DNA from 2 places in the Acidovorax sp. GW823-FHT01C06 genome. Region 2 is predicted to be linked to the other one. Evidence: predicted binding sites of a transcription regulator. Region 2 holds the regulator's gene; the other holds the start of a gene.
What was found. Region 2 encodes FNR, which switches genes on or off when oxygen is low (the NO sensors DNR and NnrR bind a similar motif). Its sites were predicted from a motif close to TTGATNNNNATCAA; they were not measured.
Positions count from the first base shown of each region.

Region 1: the regulator FNR is predicted to act here: its motif matches at 1,381-1,394, upstream of cyoA (ubiquinol oxidase subunit II).

Region 1 is NZ_JBXAKN010000010.1:88,249-92,654, forward strand. It holds gene AC1RCS_RS19470 (MFS transporter) at 1-1,178, opposite strand, end outside; gene cyoA (ubiquinol oxidase subunit II) at 1,491-2,552, shown strand; gene cyoB (cytochrome o ubiquinol oxidase subunit I) at 2,611-4,406, shown strand, end outside.
Region 2 is NZ_JBXAKN010000013.1:55,218-59,623, forward strand. It holds gene AC1RCS_RS22150 (cyclic di-GMP phosphodiesterase) at 1-3, opposite strand, end outside; gene AC1RCS_RS22155 (sulfite exporter TauE/SafE family protein) at 214-972, opposite strand; gene hemN (oxygen-independent coproporphyrinogen III oxidase) at 978-2,360, opposite strand; gene fnr (fumarate/nitrate reduction transcriptional regulator Fnr) at 2,547-3,269, shown strand; gene AC1RCS_RS22170 (hypothetical protein) at 3,335-3,628, opposite strand; gene AC1RCS_RS22175 (FixH family protein) at 3,680-3,961, opposite strand; gene ccoG (cytochrome c oxidase accessory protein CcoG) at 4,034-4,406, opposite strand, start outside.

The DNA of each region.
Region 1 (4,406 bases), on a different contig from region 2:
GCCGACAAGGCGGCGCCCGTGTAGCGGTACTGGGGCGAGAAATTGGCGGTCACCGTGCCAGAAGCCTGGCCGTACGACAGGCCCAGCAGCACGAAGCCCAGCAGCAGGAACATGGTGCTGCCCACCTCGCCGGAGTTGAGCAACACCGGCGCCATGAAGCTGAACACGCCAATCATCACCGCCATGCCGCCCAGCAGCTTGCGGCGGCCCAGGTGGTCCGACAGCCAGCCCGACACCATGATGGCCCCCGCCGCCAGGAAGGCGCCCACGATCTGCACCCCCAGAATCTGCGTGACGGGTTGTTCCGAGTACAGCGTGATCCACGACAGCGGGAACACCGTGACCAGATGGAACAGCGCAAAACTCGCCAGCGCGGCGAAAGCACCCAAAAGCACATTGCTGCCTTCGTCGCGCACCACGCGGCTCACGGGCACGGGCTGCAGTTCGCGCTCCTGCAGCAGTTCGGCGTACGACTGGCCCACCACCAGGCGCAGGCGGGCGAACAAGGCCACCACGTTCACCGCGAACGCCACGAAGAACGGATAGCGCCAGCCCCAGGCCAGGAATTCCTCGACGGTGAGGCTGCTGTACAGATAGGCAAACAGGCCCGCGGCCAAGACAAACCCCAGCGGCGCGCCCAGCTGCCCGATCATGGCGTACCAGCCCCGGCGGTGCCGGGGGGCGGACATCGCCAGCAGCGACGGCAGGCCGTCCCACGAGCCGCCGAGCGCCAGCCCCTGGCCGATGCGCAGGATCAGCAGCGCCACGATGGCGGTCATGCCCACGTCCTTGTAACCCGGCAGGAAGGCCATGGCCACCGTGCACACCCCCAGCAGGAACAGCGCGATGGTCAGCTTCGTGCCCCGGCCCCAGCGCCGCTGGATGGCCATGGAAATGGCTGTGCCCACGGGCCGCACCACGAACGCCACGGCCAGCAGCGCAAAGGCGGCGAGCGTGCCATCCAGGCGCGACATGAAGGGAAACAGGAACGACGGGAACACCAGCACGCAGGCGATCCCGAAAACGAAGAAGTCGAAATACTCGGACGACCGCCCGATGATCACGCCCACGGCGATTTCGCTGGGAGTGACATCTTCATGCGTGTCCGCCCGGGAGAGAGAGGCTGGGCTTTCTTCGAAGCCGGCCGCGGGGTAGGTGGCAGAGGCGGGGCTGCTCATGAACAGGACTCCTTGTCGTTGTCGGAAAAAACCAGGACGGCTGGGCTCGTCCGCCTGATTTTCAGGGATCGCGCTGCCCGCAAAGGCACCGGGCACCTAGGTTTTACCCGCAAGCCTGCCCCGGGACAAGTATGCCTGGGCCAGGGCGCCTTGCAGGACAACGCCGGCTCTGCCCCCATGCCCCGGATGGGAGCAACAACCTTTGACCCTGGACAAAATGTCCAATGGACAAAAAAGCTAGCGCTATTACATTCTGCGGTACCCCGACATCCGCGTTTACCCTCGAATCAACGCCTTGGTAGCGCCTTTCACATGTTCAAACTTCCTCACTTTCGCGGGCCTGCCTGGCTCGCCGCCGCTACTGCCCTGGGCGGCCTGGCCGGCTGCAGCAAGGCGGTGGTCCTCAACCCGGCGGGCGACATCGCTGCCCAGCAGGGCCACATGGTCATCCAGGCCACCTTGCTGATGCTCATCATCATCGTGCCGGTGATCGCCCTCACCCTGTGGTTTGCCTGGAAGTACCGCCAGAACAACACCGCCAACACCGAGGAAGACTACGACCCCGACTGGCACCATTCCACCACCCTGGAGCTGGTGATCTGGACGGTGCCGCTCATGATCATCATCGCCCTGGGCGCGCTGACCTGGATCGGCACGCACAAGCTCGACCCCTACCGTCCGCTGGACCGCATCTCGGCCACCAAGCCCCTGGACACGCAATCCACCCCCATGGAAGTGCAGGTGGTGGCCATGGACTGGAAGTGGCTGTTCCTGTATCCCGAGCTGGGCATCGCCACGGTCAATGAACTGGCGGCGCCGGTGGACCGGCCCATTCTCCTGAAGCTCACGGCCACGTCCACCATGAACGCGTTCTACGTGCCCGACCTCGCCGGGATGATCTACGCGATGCCCGGCATGCAGACCGAGCTGAACGCCGTGATCAACCAGCCCGGCGTGTTCCACGGCATGGCGTCGCACTACAGCGGCTCGGGCTTTTCGGGCATGACCTTCAAGTTCCACGGCCTGGTCCAGGGCGACTTCGAGCAGTGGGTCGCCAGGGCCCGGTCCGAGGGCAAGCCCCTGACCCGCCAGGCCTACATGGCCCTGGCCAAGCCCAGCGAACGCGACCCCGTGCAGCGCTTTGCCAGCGTGGAAGAAGGCCTGTACGACAAGGTGCTCAACCGCTGCGTCGAGGACGGCAAGATGTGCATGCACCACATGATGGCCATCGACGAGAACGGTGGCGATGCCTACGTGCGCGCCATGGGCCTGAACCTGCCCCAGGACGTGTGCACCTCGCAGAACGCCGCCCAGGTGGTGGCCGCCCTCGAGTCGCGCCACGCCATTTCCACCCGCAGCACCGCCGCCCAATGACTTGCTCCAGCCCCGCCCTGCCGGCCGCCGGCGCCCACGCCCAAGAAGACTGACCGCCATGTCCTCCTCACCTGTTACCGCACCCCACTGGGCCCTGGGCCGCATCACCTGGGATTCCATACCGATGGCGCACGAGCCCATCGTGCTCTGGACCTTTGTCGCCACCGTGCTGGGTGGGCTGGCCGTGATGGCCGCCATCACCAAGTTCCGCCTGTGGGGCACCCTGTGGCGCGACTGGATCTGCAGCATCGACCACAAGAAGATCGGGATCATGTACATGATCCTGGGCGTGGTGATGCTGCTGCGCGGCTTTGCCGACGCCGTGATGATGCGCCTGCAGCAGGCCATGGCCTTTGGCGACAACATGGGCTACCTGCCGCCGCACCACTACGACCAGATCTTCACCGCCCACGGCGTGATCATGATCTTCTTCGTGGCCATGCCGCTGGTCACGGGCCTGATGAACTACCTCGTGCCGCTGCAGATCGGCGCACGCGACGTGTCGTTCCCGTTCCTCAACAACTTCAGCTTCTGGATGACCACGGCCGGCGCCGTGCTGGTGATGGTGTCGCTGTTCCTGGGCGAGTTCTCCACCTCCGGCTGGCTGGCCCTGTCCAACCTCGGCGCGCAGGACCCCGGCGTGGGGCTGGACTACTACATCTGGGCGCTGCAGATCGCGGGGGTGGGCACCACGCTCTCGGGCATCAACCTGATCGTCACCATCATCAAGATGCGCGCGCCGGGGATGAACCTGATGAGGATGCCCGTCTTCACCTGGACGGCCCTGTGCACCAACGCGCTGATCGTGGCCTCGTTCCCGGTGCTCACGGCCGCGCTCGTGCTGATGTCGCTGGACCGCTATGCCGGCACCAACTTCTTCACGAACGACCTGGGCGGCAACGCCATGCTGTACGTGAACCTGATCTGGATCTGGGGCCACCCCGAGGTGTACATCCTGATCCTGCCGTGCTTCGGCATCTTCTCCGAAGTGGTGGCCACGTTCTGCAGGAAGCGCCTGTTCGGCTACACCTCCATGGTGTATGCCACGGTGGTGATCACCATCCTGTCGTACCTGGTGTGGCTGCACCACTTCTTCACCATGGGCTCGGGCGCGAGCGTGAACACCTTCTTTGGCATCACGACGATGATCATCTCGATCCCCACGGGCGCGAAGATCTTCAACTGGCTGTTCACCATGTACAAGGGCCGCATCCGCTTCGAGCTGCCCATGATGTGGACCGTGGCCTTCATGGTGACGTTCGCCATCGGCGGCATGACCGGCGTGCTGCTGGCCGTGCCACCGGCCGACTTCGTGCTGCACAACAGCCTGTTCCTGATCGCCCACTTCCACAACGTGATCATCGGGGGCGTGCTGTTCGGCCTGTTCGCGGGCATCAACTACTGGTACCCCAAGGCCTTCGGCTACAAGCTGGACCGCACCTGGGGCGTGCGCTCCTTCTGGCTGTGGGTGGTGGGCTTCTGGGTGGCGTTCGGCCCGCTGTACGTGCTGGGCCTGATGGGTGTCACGCGCCGAGCCAACCATTTCGAAGACCCGTCCCTGCAGATCTGGTTCGTGATCGCAGCCGTCGGCGCGGCCATGATCGCGGCCGGCATTGCCTGCTTCCTGATCCAGATCGTGGTGAGCTACCTGAAGCGCGAAGAGCTGCGCGACCACACGGGCGACCCGTGGGACGCGCGCACGCTGGAATGGGCCACGTCCTCGCCCCCGCCCGACTACAACTTCGCATTCACGCCCGTGGTGCACGAGATCGACGCGTGGTGGGACATGAAGAAGCATGGCTACCGGCGTCCCCTCGCCGGTTTCCAGCCCATCCACATGCCTGCCAATACCGG
Region 2 (4,406 bases):
CACTTCGGGGCGCGCGAAACATGGAGACGTGAATGCCACCAATAGTTACACAGATTATCGCCAGTTCGAAGGCCTTGTCGAAGGAGCCCACCCGCGCCGCGGCGGCACGGCAACACTTGCCTGCCCGAAGGCGCGGGGCGGGGCAATCCCCCTCATGGGGATGTGGGTTACCGAAACCGCCTCGCCCTCAGGCCGCCGCGGCCCGAATGCACGCTAGCGGCACCACAGTGAGGGTTTGTAGACGAGGTCCATCCACAGTGCCCAGCTTGCCACCGCGCAGAGCAGGCCACCGGCGGCGCGCGTCCCCCAGTCCGCGCGCACGGTGTTGAGCCGGGCCCGCAACCGCGTCCAGGCCCAGGGCCCGCCGACCAGCCAGACGCCGCTGCCAATGCCAAAAAGCGCCATGGACAATGCGCCCTCCAGGGGCCCTCCGCTCAAGGCAGCCACCAGCAGCGCCGAATACAGCAAGCCACAGGGCATCAGCGCCCAGAGAAACCCCGCGGCAAGAATGCCTCCCGGGGCACGGACCAGAGGCCGCACGCGCTCCCACACGCCACGGCCCGCCTGCTCCACCCAGAGCGGCTGCCGCGCCTGGACCATCAGCATCAGCCCCCACGCCATCACCGCGACGTGCATCAAGGTCCACGCCGGGCGCAGTGCCATGGTCTGCTGAGTGAGCCACGCCAGGCTGTCCATGGCCAGGGCGGCCAGCCCGCCCGCCAGCGCATATCCTGTCAGGCGGCCCGCATGAAAGGCCACGGCCCGCCGGGCCACGCCACCGCGCGGTGCCCACCGCACCGCCTGCACCTTCGGGGGAGCCCCCTCCGCCGGCGCCCCGCCGCCGGGGGCGGATGCGCAGCCCGCGCTCCCCTGCCCCACCACGGCGCCACAAGGTGCCGAGCACATGGCCAGGCAATGGGACCCGCCAACGAGCCCCATCAACAAGGCAGTCGAGGCAACCGTTGCAAGCATGGGATTCAGATGATGCGTGAAAAACGCGCGCGGTTGCGGTCTGCCTGCAGATATCGGTCGAAAACCATGGCGATGCCGCGCACGAAGAACCAGCCCATGGCCGTGACCTCGACACCGTCGGGCCTCACCTTGACCAGCCCCTGCTCGGCCATGGTGTCGAGTTGCGCCAGTTCGGCGGAGAAATAGTGCCGAAAATCGAGAAGCCAGGCCTGTTCCATGGGCTCGAACAGCAGTTCTCCCTGGCACATCAAGGACATGATGACGGCGCGGCGCACGAGGTCGTCCCGCGTCAGGGCCAAGCCACGCACCACGGGCAGACGCCCCTGGTTCAGCAGGTCGTAGTACTCATCCAGGGTCTTGGCGTTCTGGCTGTAGGTGGCGCCGACCCTGCCAATGGCCGACACGCCCAGGCCGATCAGGTCGCAGTCGGGCTGGGTGCTGTAGCCCTGGAAGTTACGGTGCAGGCGGCCCTGCCGCTTGGCGACGGCCAGCGAGTCCTCCGGCAGCGCGAAGTGGTCCATCCCCACATACACATAGCCGGCGCCCATGAACGCGTCGAGCGAACGGGAGAGCATCGACACCTTGCCGGAGGCTGCGGGCAGTTCGGCGGAGAGGATGCGGCGCTGGGGCTTGAACCGCTCCGGCAGGTGGGCATAGGCATACAGCGCAATGCGATCAGGCCGCAACTGAACCACCTGCGCCAGCGTACGGTCGAACGACTCCGGCGTCTGGCGCGGCAACCCGTAGATCAGGTCCACATTGATCGATTCGAAGCCGAGCGAGCGCGCGGATTCCACCAGCGAAAACACCTGTTCGGCGGGCTGGATGCGGTGCACCGCCTTCTGGACCTCGGGGTCAAAATCCTGCACGCCAAAACTCAGCCGGTTGAATCCAAGCTCCGCGAGCACGGCAAGCCGGTCGGCATTGACGGTACGGGGGTCCACCTCGATCGAGTACTCCCCGCCCGGCGCCAGGGTGAAGCTGCGCTGGAGCATCGCCATGAGTTCCCGCAAGCCATCGTCCGACAGGAAGGTGGGAGTGCCGCCGCCCAGGTGCAGCTGGCTCACCACCTGGCCCGTGCCGCAGTGCGCCGTGTGCAGATCGATCTCGCGGCTGAGATAGCGCAGATAGACTTCAGCCCGGTCGTGGTGCTTGGTGATGATCTTGTTGCAGGCGCAGTAGTAGCACAGCGACTCGCAAAAGGGGATGTGCACATACAGGGACAAGGGCAGCGCCTTGGTCAGGGTGCCCATGCGGCGCTGCTCGAGGGCGAGGGCGTAGTCCTCCTGGCCGAAGGCTTCCACAAACCGGTCGGCCGTCGGATAGGAGGTATAGCGGGGGCCTGGTACGTCAAAACGGCGCAGCAGGTCAGGCGAAACAGCGGTCATGGGGCGAATCCTTGCGTACACCTTGACTGTGCCGTAAGCTGCTCCCCATGTCCTTGACATGAATCAAGTGATGGAGTGGCCGGAACAGCGACAATTTGATGCATGTCAGTCGCCTGCCCGCCCTCCAAGAGACTCCCTCTTCGGCCATCGGGCGGTATGCTCGAAACCTAACTCCGCCCTGTGCCTATGAACCCGCTCACCATCAAAGTCGCCTGTTCCAATTGCAACCTGCGCGAGCTGTGCATGCCGGTGGGCCTGAGCGAAGAGCAACTGCACCGCATCGACGAGGTCGTTGCAGTTCGCCGCAAGGTGAAGCGCGGCGGCACGCTGTTTCGCAATGGTGAGTCGTTCACCTCGCTTTATGCCATCCGCACCGGCTTTTTCAAGACCTGCGTGGCCACCGAGGACGGACGCGACCAAGTCACGGGGTTCCAGATGGCGGGCGAGATCATCGGCCTGGACGGCATCGTGAATGACCACCACACCTGCGATGCGGTGGCCCTGGAAGACGCCGAGGTCTGCGTCATGCCGTTTGACCGCATCGAGGAACTGTCCCGCGAGGTCACCGCGCTGCAGCACCACGTGCACAAGATCATGAGCCGCGAGATCGTGCGCGAACACGGCGTGATGCTGCTGCTGGGCAGCATGCGTGCCGAGGAGCGCCTGGCAGCGTTCCTGCTCAATCTGGTGCAGCGCCTGCACGCCCGCGGATTCTCGCAGTCCGAGCTGGTGCTGCGCATGACGCGCGAGGAGATCGGCAGCTACCTGGGCCTCAAGCTCGAGACCGTGAGCCGCACCTTCTCCAAGTTTGTGGAAGAAGGCATTGTCGAAGTCAAGCAGCGCCATGTCCGCATCCTCGAGACCGACGCGCTCAAGCGCATCGTGAACAACCAGTCCGCCTGCCACTGAGCAAGGCGAGCCAGGTCCGCCCGTCCCGGCAACGCCTTGCCACCGGAGCCCGGCCGGTGCGCTGTTCAAGGGCAGGATGATGTCTTTCGGCAATCATCAGGGCGCTCGCCTTCGGGCACGGGGCAGCGGTTGAGTTCAAAGGGCGACATTGCCAGCAGCGTGGTCAACGCGCTGGAGGCCATGGTGATGGCCCAGAACGCAAAGAACGCGAGCGTGTAGACGCCCTGGCGCGACAGGGCCAGCGGCTGCCCGAACCAATGCAGGTCCTGCGGGTCCACCATCGCAAAAACCAGCATCTCCATCGCGCCCGCCATCAGAAAGGCGGGCCATGCAATCCACATCAGGCGTTGCGTCCACATCGGGGTTGTCTCCTGGTAAGGCCGCGCAGACCCGCTGCTCGGCCAGGGGTTTCAGCGTGGCTGGTCCTGAACCGGTGTCGCCGCGTGGTTGCGGCCCTTCATAGCCGGGGCCAGGCTCTTCTCCGGAGCCTCCAGCGTCTTGTTGATTTCGATGCCCTGGCGGTAGTAGTCCTCGGCGACCACGGGGTCTGGCCGCGAAATCGCCAGCCACAGCGTGACAAAGCCCGCCACGATGACGATGGCAGGGCCGGCGATGATCAGCCAGACGTGGCCGAATTTCCACCAGGGCGCAGCGGTGGCGGGGGCGGAGCCGATGGCTGGATTGGATGGCATGGGTGCTTGCTCCTCAAAAATCTTCTCGGTCATACAACGTCCCCGGGGCCGTGCACCGGGGTGCACGTCGCCTCATCGGGGCACCAGGAATACGGACTTCTCGGTCACATGGGCCGCAGCGCCCACCGCCTGCACATCGAACTGCACGGCATGGGAGCCCGGGGGCGCGGAGCCATACGGTATCTGCAGGCGCACGGCCACCCACCGGGACTCCGCGGGGCCAATGTCCACCTCGGCTTCAGAGGCCACCTCCAGCCCGTCCAGGCCGCGGGCGCCGATGCGGTAGCGCTGGGGGCCTTCGGTGGCGTTCATGATCTGCAGGCGGTAGATATTCTCCAGCTTGCCGCCCGCCACGATGCGCGACAGGGCCGCGCGGTCGCGCACCACATCCACCTTGAGCGGCGTGCGGGTGACCAGGCTGGCCATCATGCCCACGCACAGTGCC